DNA from 3 places in the Desulfomicrobium salsuginis genome. Region 3 is predicted to be linked to each of the others. Evidence: predicted binding sites of a transcription regulator. Region 3 holds the regulator's gene; each other region holds the start of a gene.

Evidence for each region. Region 3 encodes sigma-54, which starts transcription at its own class of promoters, with help from an activator protein. Its sites were predicted from a motif close to CTGGCACGGNNNNTGCTT; they were not measured.
Region 1: ACYQ3G_RS06220 (ammonium transporter) is a predicted target of sigma-54. The motif match lies at 4,014-4,031, and genes of this name have one in related genera.
Region 2: ACYQ3G_RS10190 (PEP-CTERM sorting domain-containing protein) is a predicted target of sigma-54. The motif match lies at 1,967-1,984, and genes of this name have one in related genera.

Annotation. Positions count from the first base shown of each region.
Region 1 covers NZ_BAAHYA010000001.1:1,377,359-1,382,806, forward strand. The annotation lists gene ACYQ3G_RS06205 (aminotransferase-like domain-containing protein) at 1-830, shown strand, start outside; gene ACYQ3G_RS06210 (radical SAM/SPASM family putative metalloenzyme maturase) at 888-2,186, shown strand; gene ACYQ3G_RS06215 (P-II family nitrogen regulator) at 2,239-2,580, opposite strand; gene ACYQ3G_RS06220 (ammonium transporter) at 2,594-3,976, opposite strand; gene ACYQ3G_RS06225 (ammonium transporter) at 4,631-5,448, shown strand, end outside.
Region 2 covers NZ_BAAHYA010000002.1:649,250-654,697, forward strand. The annotation lists gene ACYQ3G_RS10185 (ThiF family adenylyltransferase) at 1-938, opposite strand, end outside; gene ACYQ3G_RS10190 (PEP-CTERM sorting domain-containing protein) at 1,047-1,901, opposite strand; gene ACYQ3G_RS10195 (efflux RND transporter permease subunit) at 2,272-4,563, opposite strand; gene ACYQ3G_RS10200 (N-acyl amino acid synthase FeeM domain-containing protein) at 4,567-5,445, opposite strand.
Region 3 covers NZ_BAAHYA010000002.1:2,068,048-2,073,495, reverse strand. The annotation lists gene ACYQ3G_RS16370 (hypothetical protein) at 1-460, opposite strand, end outside; gene ACYQ3G_RS16365 (PTS sugar transporter subunit IIB) at 593-1,057, opposite strand; gene ACYQ3G_RS16360 (PTS sugar transporter subunit IIA) at 1,060-1,470, opposite strand; gene rapZ (RNase adapter RapZ) at 1,488-2,375, opposite strand; gene ACYQ3G_RS16350 (PTS sugar transporter subunit IIA) at 2,399-2,848, opposite strand; gene hpf (ribosome hibernation-promoting factor, HPF/YfiA family) at 2,853-3,395, opposite strand; gene rpoN (RNA polymerase factor sigma-54) at 3,462-4,892, opposite strand; gene lptB (LPS export ABC transporter ATP-binding protein) at 5,005-5,448, opposite strand, start outside.

The DNA.
Region 1 (5,448 bases), on a different contig from region 3:
AGGCTCCGTCCTACTTCTGCTTCCAGCAGCTCCTGGAGAACCAGGGCGTGCGTTCCATCGAGATCCCGTCGCACCCCCGCCACGGCGTGCAGCCCGCCGACGTGGAGCGGGCCCTGGGGCGCTTCGACATCCGGGCCTGCATCTTCACGCCCAATTTCAACAACCCCGACGGTTCCCTGACCCCCGACGATGCCAAGGCCGAGATTGTCAGGCTCCTGGCGGCTCGCGGCATTCCCCTCATCGAGGACGACGTGGCCGGGGACCTGCACTTCGGGCCGACCCGCCCCTCGGTTTTCAAGATGTACGACCAGGACGGGCTCGTGGTCCTGTGCTCGTCCTTTTCCAAGACGCTGTGCCCGGGCTACCGCATCGGCTGGATCATGCCCGGCCGCTTCTACCGCGAGGCCTACGAGGTCAAGGCCACGACCAACGTCTGCTCGGCCACCGTGACCCAGGAGACCGTGGCCGCCTACCTGCGCGAGGGTCGCTACGACCGCCACCTGCGCGCCTTGCGCCGGACCCTGCGCGAGCAGACCCAGGCCATGCAGCTGCACGTGGGCCGCACCTTCCCTGAAGGCACCCGCGTGGCCAGGCCCGAGGGCGGCGGCGTGCTGTGGGTCGAGTTGCCGCGCGGCGTGGACTCCGTCGAACTCATGTACCGGGCCCGGGAGGAGGGCATCGGCATCGCGCCGGGCACCATCTTCGCCACCCAGGACCGCTTCGCCGGCCACGTGCGCCTCAACTGCGGCAACCCGTGGTCCGAGGAGGTGGCCCGCGGGATCGAGCGGCTTGGAGGGCTGGTGCATGGGATGGTGTCCGGCGGCGCGTGAGCCTCTGTGTCATTTTGGGCTATTGACGCTGCCCCGGCGGTGTTCAATGAAGCTCCCATGCAACCGACGTTATCCGCCCCCCGCAAGCTCTACGTGGAGCTTGCCACCCTGTGCAATTTGCGCTGCGCCATGTGCGTCAAGCACTCCACCGGCTGGGAGTGCGCCGACGCCCTCATGGATCGTCGGGCTTTCGCGGCCCTGACCCCGGTTTTTCCGCATCTCGATACACTGAACCTGAACGGCGTGGGCGAATCCATGCTCCACCCGGAACTGGCGTCGTTCATCGCCTTCGCCAGGGCCAGGGTGCCGCAGGATTGTTCCATTGGATTCCAGTCCAACGGGATGCTGCTGACGCCGCTTCTGGCCGACCGACTCATGGGCGCAGGACTCGACCGCATCTGCTTTTCCGTGGACTCGCCGGACCCTGACGAACTCGGGCGCTTCAGGGCCGGTTCGGAGCTTGGCCGCGTGGCCCGCGCTTTCGACATGATGCACGAAGCCGCCGTGCGTCCGGGCTCCCGCCCCCTGTCCCTGGGCGCCCAGACCGTGGTCAACGCCCAGACCCATGCGGCGCTGCCGGACATGGTGGCCTGGTGCGCCGATCGCGCTGCCGAATTTGTCATCGTCTCCCATGTCCTGCCCTACAACGCGGCCGATGCGGACCAGAGCCTTTACGTTTCCGTTTCCCAGCGGTGCCTGGATTTTTACCGCGAATGGGAAAAAACCTTCGATGCCGAAGGGCTTGACGTCTCGCATTCGTACCAGGCCTTCTATGCCGTCTTCCGCACGCCGCAGCAGCAGCGCCAGGTGGACATCATCCTGGCCATGAAGGAGGAAGCCCTGCGCCGGGGGCTGCAGTTCAGTCTGCCCAATGTCATGCGCGTTGATTTCGACAGGATGGAGCGGGTGCGTGCATCCTTTGCCCGCGCAGCCGAGGTGGCCCGGGAGAGGGGCGTGCGTCTGGATCTGCCGGAGATTGCGGCCCGCGAGCCGCGCGAGTGTCCCTTCGTCAGCGAGCCGAGCATGTTCGTGGCCTGCGACGGGGCCCTGGCTCCGTGCTATTTTCTCTGGCACAGCTATTCGGCCTGGCCCGCCGGACAGGAGATCCGCGTGCGGCAGCGCCGATTCGGATCGGTCCCGCAGGACGACCCCGTGGCGGTTTGGAATGGGGAGGCGTTCGCGCGTTTTCGCGACGAGGCCCGCAAAGAGGAATTTGCCCGCTGCGGCGATTGCAGCGTGGCCCCGTGCGACCACGTGCAGGGCTTTCCGGGACCGTTCGAGAAGGATTGCTACGGGCAGACCGTGCCCTGCGGCATCTGCCCCTGGTCCGGCGGGGGCTTCGCCTGCCTGCAATGAAAAAGGGGAGGTCTTGGGCCTCCCCTTTTTCATTGGTATGCCGGATGGTGATCTAGCCCATGGCGGCCGGGCCCGTCTCCTGGGTGCGGATGCGGATGGCGGCGCCGCATTCGAGGACGAAGATCACGCCGTCCCCTTCCTTGCCGGTGCGGGCGCCCGCGTTGATGGCTTCCACGGCCTGTTCGGCGAAGTCGTCGTTGACGCCGATCTCCAGGCGGACCTTCTTCAGCAGGTTCACTTCCATGACCACGCCGCGGTAGGTTTCGGTGAAGCCCTTCTGGCGGCCGCTGCCGAGCACGTTGGTCACGGACATGTTGTAGATCTTCCTGGAATACAGCTCTTGCTTGACCGCGTTCAGGCACTCGGGCCGGATGTATGCGATGACGAGTTTCATGGTCGTTTCTCCCTTATTCGTTGGTGAAGATCTGGAAGCCGTTGTAGGATTCCATGCCGTGTTCGGTGATATCCAGGCCTTTGAGTTCCTCTTCCTGCGTGACGCGGATGCCGATGGTCACTTTCAGGAGGTAGAAGAGGATCAGGCCTGCGCCGAACGCCCAGGCGAAGACCGCCGCCGCGCCGATGATCTGGGTGACGATGAGGTCCGTGCCGCCGCCGTAGAGCAGGCCGATGCTTGAGCCGTAGCCGGGGGCCGCGAAGAAGCCGACCATGATCGTGCCGAACATGCCGCACACGCCGTGCACGGACGATGCGCCGACCGGGTCGTCGATCTTCAGGACCTGGTCGATGAATTCCAGGGACACGACGACCAGGATGCCAGCCAGGAAGCCGATGACCAGCGATCCGACGGGGGAGACTTCGTAGCAGCCGGCGGTGATGGCCACCAGCCCGGCCAGGGCGCCGTTCAGGGCCATGGAGGTGTCAGGCTTGCCGTGCTTGATCCACGCGTAGATCATGGCGCCTAGAGTGCCCATGCAACCGGCCAGGCTGGTGTTGACCGCGATGTAGCCGATGGCGCCGTTGACGGCCGTGGTGCTGCCGGGGTTGAAGCCGAACCAGCCGAACCAGAGGATGAACACGCCCAGGCCGGCCATGGGGATGTTGTGGCCGGGGATGGCCTTGGCCTTGCCGTCGGGGGAGTACTTGCCGATGCGCGGGCCGAGGACCAGAGCGCCTGCCAGGGCCATCCAGCCGCCAACCGAGTGGACCACGGTGGAGCCGGCGAAGTCGATGAAGCCCATGGTTTCAAGCCAGCCCTTGCCGAGCTCGCCCGCGCCCCACAGGGAGCCCCAGGCCCAGTGCCCCGAGATGGGGTAGATGACGGCCGAGACCACGACGCTGACGATGATGTAGGCTGAAAATTTCGTGCGCTCGGCGATGCCGCCGGAGATGATGGTCGCCGATGTGGCCGCGAACACGGACTGGAAAAACCAGAAGGTCAGGTTCCACATCCCCGCGTCGCTGGTCGGGTCGTTGCCGGCCAGGAAGAATCCGCTCGATCCGATGAAGCCGCCGATGTCCTGCCCGAACATCAGGCCAAAACCAAGCAGGAAGAAGGCGGGCTGCCCGGCCGCAAAGTCGAGCAGGTTCTTCATCAGGATGTTGCCGGCGTTCTTGGCGCGTGCGAAGCCCATCTCCACCAGCGCGAATCCGGCCTGCATGAACATGACCAGGATGGCCGCCACCAGAGTCCACAGCAGGTTTGCGTTGGACTGGGACAGGGCCTCGCCTTCGGCGAATGCCAGGGTCGGGGTAATGGTTGCCAGGAGTAGGGTCATAGCCCAGACTTTTGGTCTGAGCAGGGTCGATGTTTGTCTGGTTGCCGCGTACATGATGTCCTCCGTGGTGGTGAGTGTTGATACCCACACAAAGCACGGAGGATGCCAGGTTTTTATCTCCTTGTTTTTATGGATATTTTTTGCACTGGCTCGGTCTTGTCTGCGGTATTTGTTATTTTTTTCGATGAAATTGCCAGTTTATTCAGTCGTAATTCACAATAATGTTTAATTCGTAATTGTCGGCTCGTTCTTGGGCGATTTTAGGCCACGTCATTTTCGTCTAGAATAATTATTTACATAAGATCAGAATGTTATTTAAATTTTCATTTTTGTATTACATAATTGTTCACATTTGGCTTGTCCTTTCGTCATTATCTTCCAGCTTTCCGACTCGTTCTTTCTGAATTTCACGATTTCGAGGTGCCCTATTTCGTGTGGGCAGTTGTCGCTCCGTGTTCTGCCCGCGTGAAATGCGTATTGTCGAATTTTGAGTTCGTGTTCGGCTACGAAAATGTGCATTGTTACATTGATTGATGTCATGTCCAGGAGTTTGTTTTGCAAAAAAGGAAAATTGCTGTGTATCGCTGCACGAAATTGTATCTTCTCGTGTGGCCGCGGTCAGCCCGAGCAACGGCATCATGCTGTAATTGAATATGTTTTTTCGTTGGCATCGGCCTTGCTCAGTATCGACAAAAATGGAGGTGCTTTGTGAATCCGACCGATACCGCTTTTATAATCGTTTGCTCCGCCCTGGTCATGTTCATGACCCCCGGGCTGGCCCTGTTCTATGCGGGCATGACCCGTTCCAAGAACGCCCTTGGCACCATGATGCAGAGTTTCGCCGCCATCGGCGTCATTTCTCTGGTCTGGATGTTCTGGGGCTATTCCCTGTCCTTCGGCACGGACCTGAACGGGCTCATCGGCGGGCTGGACTTCCTGGCCCTGTCCGGCGTGGGCATGCAGCCTCACGAGTCCATTGCCACCAACCTGCCGCACATGGTCTTCATGATCTTCCAGTGCATGTTCGCCATCATCACGCCGGCGCTCATCACCGGCGCCTTTGCCGAGCGCATGCGCTTCTCGGCCTTCCTCATCTTCATCGTCCTGTGGTGCACGTTCGTGTACGCCCCGCTGTGCCACTGGGTCTGGGGCGGGGGCTGGATGTTCAAGATGGGCGCCCTGGACTTCGCCGGCGGGGCCGTCGTGCACATGAGTTCCGCCAGCGCCGCCCTGGCCGCGGCCTTGGTCATCGGCAAGCGCAAGGGCTGGGGTAAGCGCTCCTTCCTGCCGCACAACCTGCCCATGACCATGATCGGAACGGCCCTGCTGTGGTTCGGCTGGTTCGGCTTCAACGCCGGCAGCGCCCTGGCCGCCAACGAGCTGGCCGGTAGCGCCTTCGTGACCACGCACATGGCGGCGGCCACGGCCATGCTGGCCTGGCTCTTCGTGGAGTGGAAGCTTCACGGCAAGCCCACGACCCTGGGCGCGGCCTCTGGCGCCGTGGCCGGTTTGGTGGCCATCACTCC
Region 2 (5,448 bases), 1.4 Mb from region 3:
ATTGGCGGTACTTCCGGCCGGGCCTTGGCCGCGGCGGCGAGGAGCACGTTGCGCACGTACCAGATCTTGAGGCGCTGCAGGGGCGAACGGTTGCCCCAAGGCAGCCTGCCCTGGCGCAGCGTGCGGAGATACGGGTCGACCTGCAGGAAAGAGGGCGCAGGCTTCAGGCCCGGCCTGCCCAGGATGACACGTACGGCCTCGGTCGCGGCGAGGGCGGCGCAAAGCTGGCAGGCGATGCTCAAGGACGGCCCCTTTCCGCCGCGCAGATCCACGCGGGAGAGGTCCATGTAGCCGATCTGCGTCGGCCTGGGCGCAAGGCCCATGGCAAAATGCAGGTACTTCTCCTCCATGGACAGGCTGTCGCGTACGTCGAAGTACTCATCGAAGGACATGCCGTCCGCGGTGAAGACCAGCAACGCGGAGCTGAAGCCCAGGGGGCCGGCGGTGATGACCGGGATGCCCATGGAGCGGGCCATATTGAAAAGCGTGCGCCGGATTTCGAACTGGAAAAAATCGAGGCCGTCGAGGACCGCGTCGACTCCGCTCAGGAATCTGGCCATGTTATCCATGGTCAGGCCGTCGGAGAACGGGTCGATGGACAGGAAGGGGTTGATGGCCAGAGCCTCGCCGATCATGACCTCGAGCTTGGGGCGGCCGAAGGCCGGCACCTTGGCCCCGGCCTGCCGGTTCACGTTGGCCGCCTCGAAGACGTCGAAGTCCGCCAGGTTGAAATTTCCAATGCCAGTGCGCACGAGGTTGAGCAGATGGACGCCGCCGACCCCGCCCATGCCGGGGATGGCCACCCTGGCCCCGGCCAGGCGTTCCTGTTCGCCGGGCGAGAGCAGGCCTATGTTGCGGGAAAATGCGACGTCATGGTAGGCGGCGGGGTCAGGGTAGCCCCGGGCGCTCAGATGATCCAGATGCTCGTTTCGCTTCACGGTCGGCCCCCTGGTTTTGCTGTCGGCGTACGGATAATGCCGGGAATTGTGAGCGCGAAAAGCCGGGAAGAGAGTCTCTTCCCGGCTCGGCAGAGCGATGAGGCAACGTTACTCAGCTTTGCGGCGGCGGGCCATGAAGCCCAGCCCCAGCAGTCCGGCGCCGAGGAGTATCACGGTCGTCGGTTCCGGGACAGGCGCATGGCGGACCGTTCCGGAATTCTCAACGGTCAGGTCGAGTGCGGTCGGAAGCTGGGCGATGGCGGCCAGATCGCCTCCGTCAAAGACCGGGACGGCGCTCAGCAGGTTCGCGTTGATGTCGGCATACCCGAGGATGGAACTCAGATCCGTGAGTTCCTTGCCGTCGATGTACCAGAAGTTGTCGAGGACGCTGGCAAATCCCATGGTGAAGCTGAACGCGCCGTTGAGTTCAGCGCCTTCGTCCAGAAGGAATCCAGTGGCGCCGGCCTTGATCAGGTCGAACGTGGCCAGGGTGTATTCCGGGGCGCCTGCAAGGTCCGTGGAGGCGTACAGGGAAACGCTGCCGATCCCAGGAGTGAAGATGATGTCGTAGGTGTTGCCCACCACATTGTCGATGTAGCCGGCAAGGCCTTCGAATTCGTAGTAGATGTATGCAGCGTCTTCGCCTTTTCCAAAGAACGTCGCTTTGCCGTCCTTGGTGACGATGCCCAACGCTCCGTATTCGGTGAAGGTGTCACCATTGGAGAGCACATGGTCGTCACCGAGGTCCTGCAGGATGTGGGACTTGAAGGGGAAGTCCTCTCCGGCGTTGGTGATGCCGATGACCTCATTGTACGTGACGCTGTTCAAGGGCGTGGTGTTCCCGACATAGGCGTTATAGCCGATGGTGCTCAGATCCCACGTCACCGTGGAATACGCCCACGCGCTTCCGCAGAACAGGGTGGCCATGAGGGCCAGGAATGCAATTTTTTTGAATTTCAGCATACAAGCCTCCCGAAATCTGAAAAAATGTTTCTATCCGGCTTAAGCCAAGCGCCTTTGTCAGGAGAAAGCATATTTCATTCCAGTTGCTTAATATTCCGTATTAATTGAATAAAATTTTAAATTTGGCGCTGTGTGCCGGGGCATCTGTAAGGTCCGTCGACACGTCGGGGCCGCGATATTTTACACCACGCGGAAGCGACGGGGGGCACGGTGCGCGCCGGAAATGACGGAAAGGTATGGACTGCCGCGCTGCGCTCGCAGTGACGAAGCGGGGGGCAGGAGGACACGGGACGTCGGGAGAGGATGAAGGCGGGCAGCACGACCATAAGGCATGGACTGCCTCTCCGCGCTCACGGTGACGTTGCGGGGATCAGGAGGAAGCGGGACGTCGGGAGAGGATGAAGGCGGGCAGCACGACCATGTCGCCGACCCAGGCGGTGATCATGATCACCGCGCTCAGGCCGCCAAAGCTGATGGTCGGTACGAAGCTGCTCAGGACGAGGACGCCGAAGCCGATGACCAGGATGATGGACGAGGAGCAAATGCCCAGGCCCTTCTCCCGCGTGACCGTGCGCAGCGCGTGGGGTATGGGCGTGCCCCGGCCGCGTTGCGCGTTGTATTCAGTCAGGAAATGGATGGTGTCGTCCACCGCGATGCCCAGTGCGACCACGGAGATGAGGGCCGTGGACGTGTTCAGGGGGATTCCGAGGGCGCCCATGACGCCGAAGTTCAGTATGATGGGGAAGATGTTGGGCACGAGGCTCAGCGCTCCGCTGCGCACCGACCCCAGGGCCAGGAACATGATCAGCGTGATGACGACGGCAGCCAGGGCCAGGCTCTCGACCTGCCCCCAGACCAGGGCGTCGATGGTGTTCACGTCCTGAACCGCCCGCCCGGTGATGCGTATCTGCAAATCTGCGTTTTCGTGCCTGGCGAGGAAGCCGCGCAGGGCATCGATGATCCTGGCCTGCCCCGCGGAGCTGTGCTCGGAGATGCGCAACAGGATGCGGGCGTGGTCGTAGTCGGAGGTGACGAATTCGCCGAGTTCGTCCGAATCGTACAGCAGCAGGTATTGAGAGACCAGTTCCCTGCTTTCCGGAATGGCGTGAAACCGGCTGTCCTCGTCGTGGAAGGACATGTTCATGTCCTTGAGGAAGTCCACCATGGACATGGTCTTGTCCACCCCCGGCAACGCGCCTGCGAAGCCCTGAATGTCCTGGATCACGGCCAGGCTCTCCGGTTCACGGAAGGCGTCGCGCCGCGGGGACCGTATGGAGACGTCCACGGTGCCCACTCCGCTCAGGTGCTCTTCGACGTAGCGCAAATCCTGCCGCAACGGGCTTGACTCCTTGAAATACTCCAGCAGGTTGGTTTCCACCCGGATTGTCGCTGCAAAGCCGACGGCCACGGCCACCAGCAACGCCGCGGACAGGGCTATGCGCCGGGGTCGGGCTTCGATGAAATCCGAGAGCCGGGACAGGAAGACATTAAGCCCCTTTGCCTTGAGGCTGTGGATGAAGACGGATTCAGGCCTGCACAAGAGCAGCAGGGGGGGCAGCAGCAGGAAGGAGAAGGCGAACTCGAAGAGCATGCCGGCCGAGGCCAGCCAGCCGAACTCCTTGATGGGCGGTATGTCGCTTACGATCAGCGAGATGAAGCCCACGGCCGTGGTCAGGCTGGTCAGGAAACAGGGGACGATGACCCGCTGCAACACATGCTCCATGGCCCCGGCCGGGTCGAGTCCGCTTTCGAGCAGGCTCCTGTCCAGGTGGGAGAAGATGTGTACCGAGTCTGCCAGAGCCAGGGCCATGACCAGCGGGGGCACGATGGTCGTCACGTTGTTCAGCGTGACGCCCATGAGCGGGAACAGCCCCATGGTCGCACCCGTGCAGACGGAGATGTTGATCACGGCCAGAATGGTCAGACGTACGCTGCGGAAGACCAGCCAGATGGTCAAGGCAATGAAGAGGTAGGTCACGGGGATGAAGACCGCCACATCGGACTTCATGTACTGGCTGAGACTCAGGTTGGTCACCGTCCATCCGGCGAGATGGAACGAATCGCCCAGACCGGCGTGCTCCGCCAGTATTTGCCTGGCCTTGTCGAGGAGACGCTTGCGGAAGCTGCCGTCCTCGGAGGCGTGGGCTTTGGGAAAGACTGCCAGGGCCGTGGTGCGACCGTCGGCGGAAATGAGGTTGCCCACATACAGGGGGTTCTCGACGGCGTCGCGCCTGAGCTTCTCCAGGCTTACTGCGTCGTCGGGGATGCGCTCCAGGAAGGGACGCACCTCGAAGTAGTCGGTCGAGCCGTGGATGTAGTCCACATTGGCCAGGCTCTGCACCTTGCGCACTTCGGGGATGCCCTTGAGGCCGGCGGTAATGTCGACGATGGCGCGCAGGCTTTGGGCCGTGAAGAGCGAATCGCTCGTGAAGGCGATCAGGAAGAACTCGTCATCGCCGAAGGTCTTTTTGATGGAGTCGTAGAAGGCGACGTCCGGGTCCCCTTCGAGGGTGAAATAGTCCACGTTGTCCACGGTCCTGACGGCTGGGAGCTGTATGAGGAACGGGAGCGCCAGCAGCGCCGACAGGATGAGGCAGACGGTGGGGCGGCGGGTCGCCAGTTTCGGGATGAGCATTTTGACGGAGGATGGCAGGAGGCTCATGGCCTACACCCCTGCTCCGGTGTCGATGAACGGGTACAGATGGCGCATGTAATTGAGCTGTTCCTTGCTAAGGTTGCTGAAGATGTCGGGTCTCGCACCGAAGAAGAATTTCGCCGCCTCCGTCTCCATGGCATGTCTCTTTTCGTGGAAGGTCCAACCGTCCTGCAGCTCGGACATTGTCGTGCTCATTTTGCAGAAGAATTCGTGAAGGTTTCCGTCCACATCGAACGTCTGGTATTTTTCCAGGAGGTTCTGCTCGATGTGGTCCATGTTGATACGCAGCGCCACTGCAGGAGCTCCAACCCCCGCATAGAATCTTTCTGGACCGAAGTCATCGAAGAGGAACATGGTTTTGTAGAAACTGACATGCTTGGGGTTGACCATGATGCAGATGTCATCGACGTTGTTGATCCGCGAATACTCGAACATGGTTTTGGACAGGAAGACCATCAGGTTGCACCAGCGGATTTCCCGGGGCGTGGCCAGCGCCGAGAGTTCCGTGAGCTTGCGCCCCTGATCGCGCAACTGGTTCAGCTCCGGACCATACAGGGCGTCCATGGGCAGCCCGAACAGTCTGCTGTCGAAGATCTGGGTCAGGGTCGAAATGACGGTCAGGTAGCTTCGGAAGATGAAGACGCACGTCGTGGGGAGGAAATTGAAGGCACTCAGGTGCAATTCAGTGGGGTGCGGGTTCTTGATGTATCCCGAAGCAAGATACTCGCGGTAGACCAGGGCGAAGGATTGGGCGAACTCGTCGCGGTTCTCGGCGATCTTGATGTTCGGGCGGTCGATCTCCTCCAGCTTGGACTGGAGCATGGCTGAACGTCGCAGACGGACGGATCTGCGCCGTTCCAGGATGACGTGATCGGATTCGGCGCTCATGGT
Region 3 (5,448 bases):
GCATGGACCACGTGGGCTGAGGCCCCCCGGCCACCCAGGGGGCGACCAGTTTGACGATTGCCAGCAGGGCCGCGGTGCAGGACAGGTAGAGGGCGAAACCCAGGGCGAACATCTCGCCCAGGGCTTGGAAGACAAGGCGGTCCGGCGTATAGGGTTGGTTCATGCCGCGTCTGTTCCAGATGATGAGCCTGTTGTAGCTCAGGTTCTGGCGTTTGCGGTAGCGTTGTTCCACCCAGGCGCCCAGGTAGGCCAGGGGGAGGGAGAGAATCAGAATGAGGGCCGAGAGGCGCATGTCCGCCTCGGGCACGCAGGCCAGGGCGCCCAGGGTGGCGGTCAGGGCCAGCAGGCCGTGGGGCGGGATGAAGGTGCCGGCCGGGAAGAGGTCGAGCCACAGGAGTTCGAAGAAGATTCCGGCGCTCAGGGCCGGCTGCAGCCTGAAGGTCAGGAGCGCCCAGAGCATGGCGGCGAAGAGGGGGCGGTGGACGAAGCCCAGGTCAAGGGCGAAGCGGGTCAGCCAGAGCAGGGCAAAAAAAAACCACCTCCGGCCAGAATGGTGAAGTCGTGCAGGGTGATCATGACGGTTCCGGGTGGTTCATAGGTTGACCTTTGGCGTGGCCGTGGGCACGCAGCGAAAGTCGATTTCCACGTCGTGGTCCGCGAAATACTTGAGGCAGTTGCGGTCGTCAGGCCCCAGGGCGATATGTTCGCAGACCTGCTCCTTGCCCGGCCCGTAGTGCAGATTGCCGATGTTGACCTGGGAGAAGGACAGCCCTGCCATGTGCGCGGACCTTGCGTCGGCGCAGGTCGAAAACAGCACCATGACGTGCTGTGAGGCGTTCCCCTTGAAGACGCGTCGCAGCACGTCGGGCGTTTCGGCCACGGTGCAGCAGACGAAGGACACGTCGCTCGGGACAGCCAGGCTCATGATTTCCTGCCTGAGCGCGTCGGAGGCCAGGTCGTCGTTGGCCACCACCAGGGTCTTGGCCCTGATGTGCGGCAGCCAGGCCTCGATGACCTGACCGTGGACCAGTCGGTTGTCGATGCGGAACCAGAGCACGTCTAGGCCTCGCCGATCTTGCGGGTCAGCACCTCGCCCGCGAGCACGATGCCCTGGATGCCTGCGTTTTTGGCATTCTGGGCCAACTGTGTCAGCTCCTGGTCGCGCATGCCGAGGATGCGCAGCAGCATGGGCAGGTTGACGCCGGTCAGGACGTCGACCTTGCCGGGCTGGAGCAGGGACAGGCTGATGTTGGACGGCGTGCCGCCGAACATGTCGGTCAGGATGATCACGCCTTCGCCCGTCTCCATCCGTTTGACGGCGCTTTTCAGGTCCGTCAGCAGGGTGGCCATGTCCACCGCGCCTTCCACCGCCAGGTGGGCGCATTGTTCCTGCGGCCCCAGGATGGTCTGGGCAGCCTCCAGCAGATGCTGGCCGAACTGGCCATGGGTCACCAGAATCACTCCAACCATTCTTCCTCCAGAAAGCGTTATCCGAGACTGAAATGTCGATGCTCCACCGAGACGGTGTACCCGCACGCCCTCAGGTGGGCAAGCACGGCTTCGGTCACGGCCACGGAGCGGTGGCGTCCGCCGGTACAGCCGAAGGCCATGGTCAGGCGGTAGCGCCCTTCCCTGGCGTAGAGGGGCACGGTGAAGTCGAGGAACTCCAAGAGCCTCTTCAGGTACTCCCGGCCGGGTTCGCCGTCCAGGACGTAGCGGGCGATGGCTTCATCCTGTCCGGACAGGGGACGCAGGTCCTCGACGAAATAGGGGTTTGGCAGGAAACGCAGGTCCATGACCGCGTCGGCCTCGGCCGGGGCCCCGTACTTGAAGCCGAAGGAGATGAGGTGCACGCGCATGCCCTGGCTCTGGCTGGCGATGCTGGCCCACTTGTCCTGGATGACGCGGCGCAGGTCGTGGACCGAGTAGTGGGACGTGTCGACGACCAGGTCGGCCTGGTTGCGGATGGGCTCCAGAATCTCCCGCTCCCGGTCCAGGGCGGCTTCCAGGCCCAGGTTGCCCGTGGCCAGGGGGTGGGGCCGGCGCGTGGTGGCGTAGCGGCGCAGCAGAACCTGGTCCGAGGAGTCCGTGAAGAGGATGGTCGGGCGCACCGACAGCTTCTCCATGTCCTGCAGCACTTCACGCCACTGCCCGGCGAAGTCGGGCTGGCGCAGGTCCATGCCCATGGCCAGGCCCGGGTAGTCCTTGGACGGGGACGAGAAGAACAGCTCGATCAGGGCCGGAGCCATGCGGGCCGGCAGGCCGTCCACGCAGAAGAAGCCCATGTCCTCGAAGACACGCAGGGCCGTGCTCTTGCCCGAGCCCGACATGCCCGAGACGATGACGACGTTTTTGAGTTCGCTGCGCTTCTCCATGTGTGACGTGCCCTGCGCGGTTTTCAGACGGACTGCAGCAGCCGCCACAGGCTTTCGCCGTCGGCGGCGTCGGAAAAAGCCTGACGGAAGCCGGTGTCCTTGAGCAGGCGCGAGATTGTGGCCAGGATCTTCAGGTGCAGGCCCACCACGTTGGAAGGGGCCAAGACCGTGAAAAAGATGGTGGCCGGCTTGTGGTCCAGGCTGGCGAAATCGACGCCCTCGCGGCTGCGGCCCACGATGACCATGACCTGGCCGAGGCTGTCCAGCTTCCCGTGGGGGATGGCGATGCCGTCGCCGATGCCCGTGGTGCCGAGCAGCTCACGGTCCATGAGCACCTGGGCCACGCGATTGGCGTCCACGCCGGGAAATTTGGCCGGAAGCGACGAAACGAGTTCGGCCAGGACCTCCTTCTTGGTCCTGGCCGAAAGGTCGGGAATGATCAGGTCCTTGTCCAGATATTCGGCAAGCTTCATGCCCTTATACCCCAGGGTCGATGAGGCCGAAGTCGCCGGTCTTGCGGCGGTAGATGACATTGACGCGTTCGTTCTCGGCGTTCAGGAAGACGAGGAACTCGTTCTCCGTCTTGCCGAGCTGCATGGCGGCCTCTTCGACGACCATGGGTTTGGGCTCGAAGTGGTCGGTCTGCTGGATGCTCTGTCTGCGCTTGCCCGTGGTGTCCTCGTCGAAGCTGATGACGTCCATGCGCACGGTCTCGCCGCCGGCCTTGCGCTTGCTCTTGTCCTTGTCGCGGATCTTGCGCATCTGGGCTTCGAGCTTGTCCCACACCATGTCCACGGTGGAGTACATGTCCTCGCTGTCCTCGCGGGCGGAGATGTGCACGTTCTTGCCGGTCAGGACGACGTCGGCGATATGGCGGAATTTCTCGACTTCGAGGTTGACCTGCAGTTCGGCGTCAGGGGTGCCGGCCATGAATTTGCCGAGCTTGCCGAAACGGTCCTTGGCGTACTTGCGCAGGTGGTCGGAAGGGTCGAAGTTCTTGAAGTTGAAGACTATCCTCATGGAATCCTCCTCGTCAGTTGAGGGTCAACCCCGCGTCTTCCCCGAAGGGCGGCGCGGGGTGGGATATCAAAACACCTGCTTGCGCTTGGATGACGACTCGATGCCCAGAACGGCGCGGTATTTTGCCACCGTGCGGCGGGCGATGTTCACATCCAGCGTTTCCTTCAGCACCGCTGCGATTTTCTCGTCGCTGTAGGGGTGCTTGGGGTCTTCCTCGCTGACCATCTTCTTGATGATGGCCTTGACGGATTCGGAGCCCACCTGGGTGCCGTCGTCCATCTCCAGCGCGGAATTGAAGAAAAATTTCAGTTCGAAGATGCCGTGCGGTGTGGCCACGTACTTGCTCGTGGTGATGCGACTGACCGTGGATTCGTGCATCTCGATGTCGTCGGCCACGTCCTTGAGGATCAGGGGCTTGAGCTTGGTCACTCCGTGCTCGAAGAAGGCCCGCTGAAACCGCACGATGCTCTCGACCACCTTATACAAGGTTCTCTGCCTTTGGTGCAAGCTCTTCATGAGCCACATGGCCGAGCGCATCTTGTCGTGTAAGTACTCCCGGTCCGGGCCCTTCACGGCCAGGCTCGTGTCTTCCATGTAGTAGGGGCTGAGCTGCAGCTTGGGCAGGCCGTCGTCATTCATGACGATGACGAAATCGCCTTCGTACTCGTAGACGAAGACGTCGGGGCTGACGAAGACGGTGTTGTCGCTGCCGTAGCTCGCTCCGGGCATGGGGTCCAGGGTCTGGATGATGTCCAGGTAGGCCTTCAGGTCCTCCATCTGGATCTTGAACTTGCGCAGGAGCGGCTTGTAGCGGCGCTTCTCGATGTCCTCCAGATGCTCGTCGACCAGGGAGATGAGGATGGGGTCGTCCTGGCCCAGGACCTCCAGCTGGATGAGCAGGCACTCCTTGGGGGAACGGGCGGCTACGCCCACGGGGTCGAAGCGCTGCAGGCGGTGCAGGACGGACTTGACCAGGGCCAGGGGCGAAAGGGTCTCGGAGGCGATCTCCTCGGCGCTGGTCGTCAGGTAGCCCAGGGAGTCCAGATTGCCGATGATGGCCTCGCCGATGGCCTCTTCCTCTTCGGTGATGTTGGAGAGGCAGAGCTGCCACAGGAGATGCCCTTCCAGGGATGGCTTGCCCGAGAGCCTGGCCTCGTAGGACATCATCTCTTCGAGGGCCTCGGTCTCCTTGAACTGCACCTGCTTGGTCGTGCTCGAAAAGTCGCCGAGGTAGTTCTCCCAGTCGGCGTTGCGCATGAGTTCGGCGTCGTCGAAGGACACGTCGGCCCGCTGCTCGGCGGGCGGGGCCTGGGCTTCGACCTCCTCGGAGAGTTCCCGCGGCGCTTCCTCAAGCATCGGATTTTCCAGCAGTTCCTGCTGAACGGCTTCGAGGAGCTCGAATCGGGAGAGCTGAAGCAGCTTGATGGCCTGCTGCAGCTGCGGGGTCATGACCAGCTGCTGCGTCAGCTTGAGGTTCTGTCGAAGTTCAAGGCCCATAGTGTCTCTGTCGTCTACGCGTAAAATGCAGTGTTGTCGTCGGCGGATTCATCCAGCAAAGACTTTGCCACAGAAGGCAGGTCGTGGCAATCCTTGGGAAATCGGCACGCCGCTAAAGGCTGAAACCCTCGCCGAGATAGACCTTGCGCGCCCCGGGGTCGGCGACGATTTCGTCGGGGCTGCCGCTCAGGATGATGCGGCCGTCATACACCAGGTAGGCGCGGTCGCAGATCTGCAGGGTCTCGCGCACGTTGTGGTCGGAGATGAGCACGCCGATGCCCTTGGCCTTGAGGCCCTCGATGATGGTCTGGATGTCGTCCACGGCCAGGGGGTCGATGCCGGCGAAGGGTTCGTCCAGCAGGATGAACTTCGGGTCGCGGATCAGGGCGCGGGCGATTTCGAGCCTGCGCCGCTCGCCGCCGGACAGGTAGGCCGCCTGCTGGTCCTGCAGGCGGGTGATGCCGAGTTCGTCCAGGAGCCTGTCGGCCGTGCGTTTCTGTTCCTCGGCCGTGCGGCCGGAGTATTCCAGGATGAGCTGCAGGTTCTGGCGCACGGT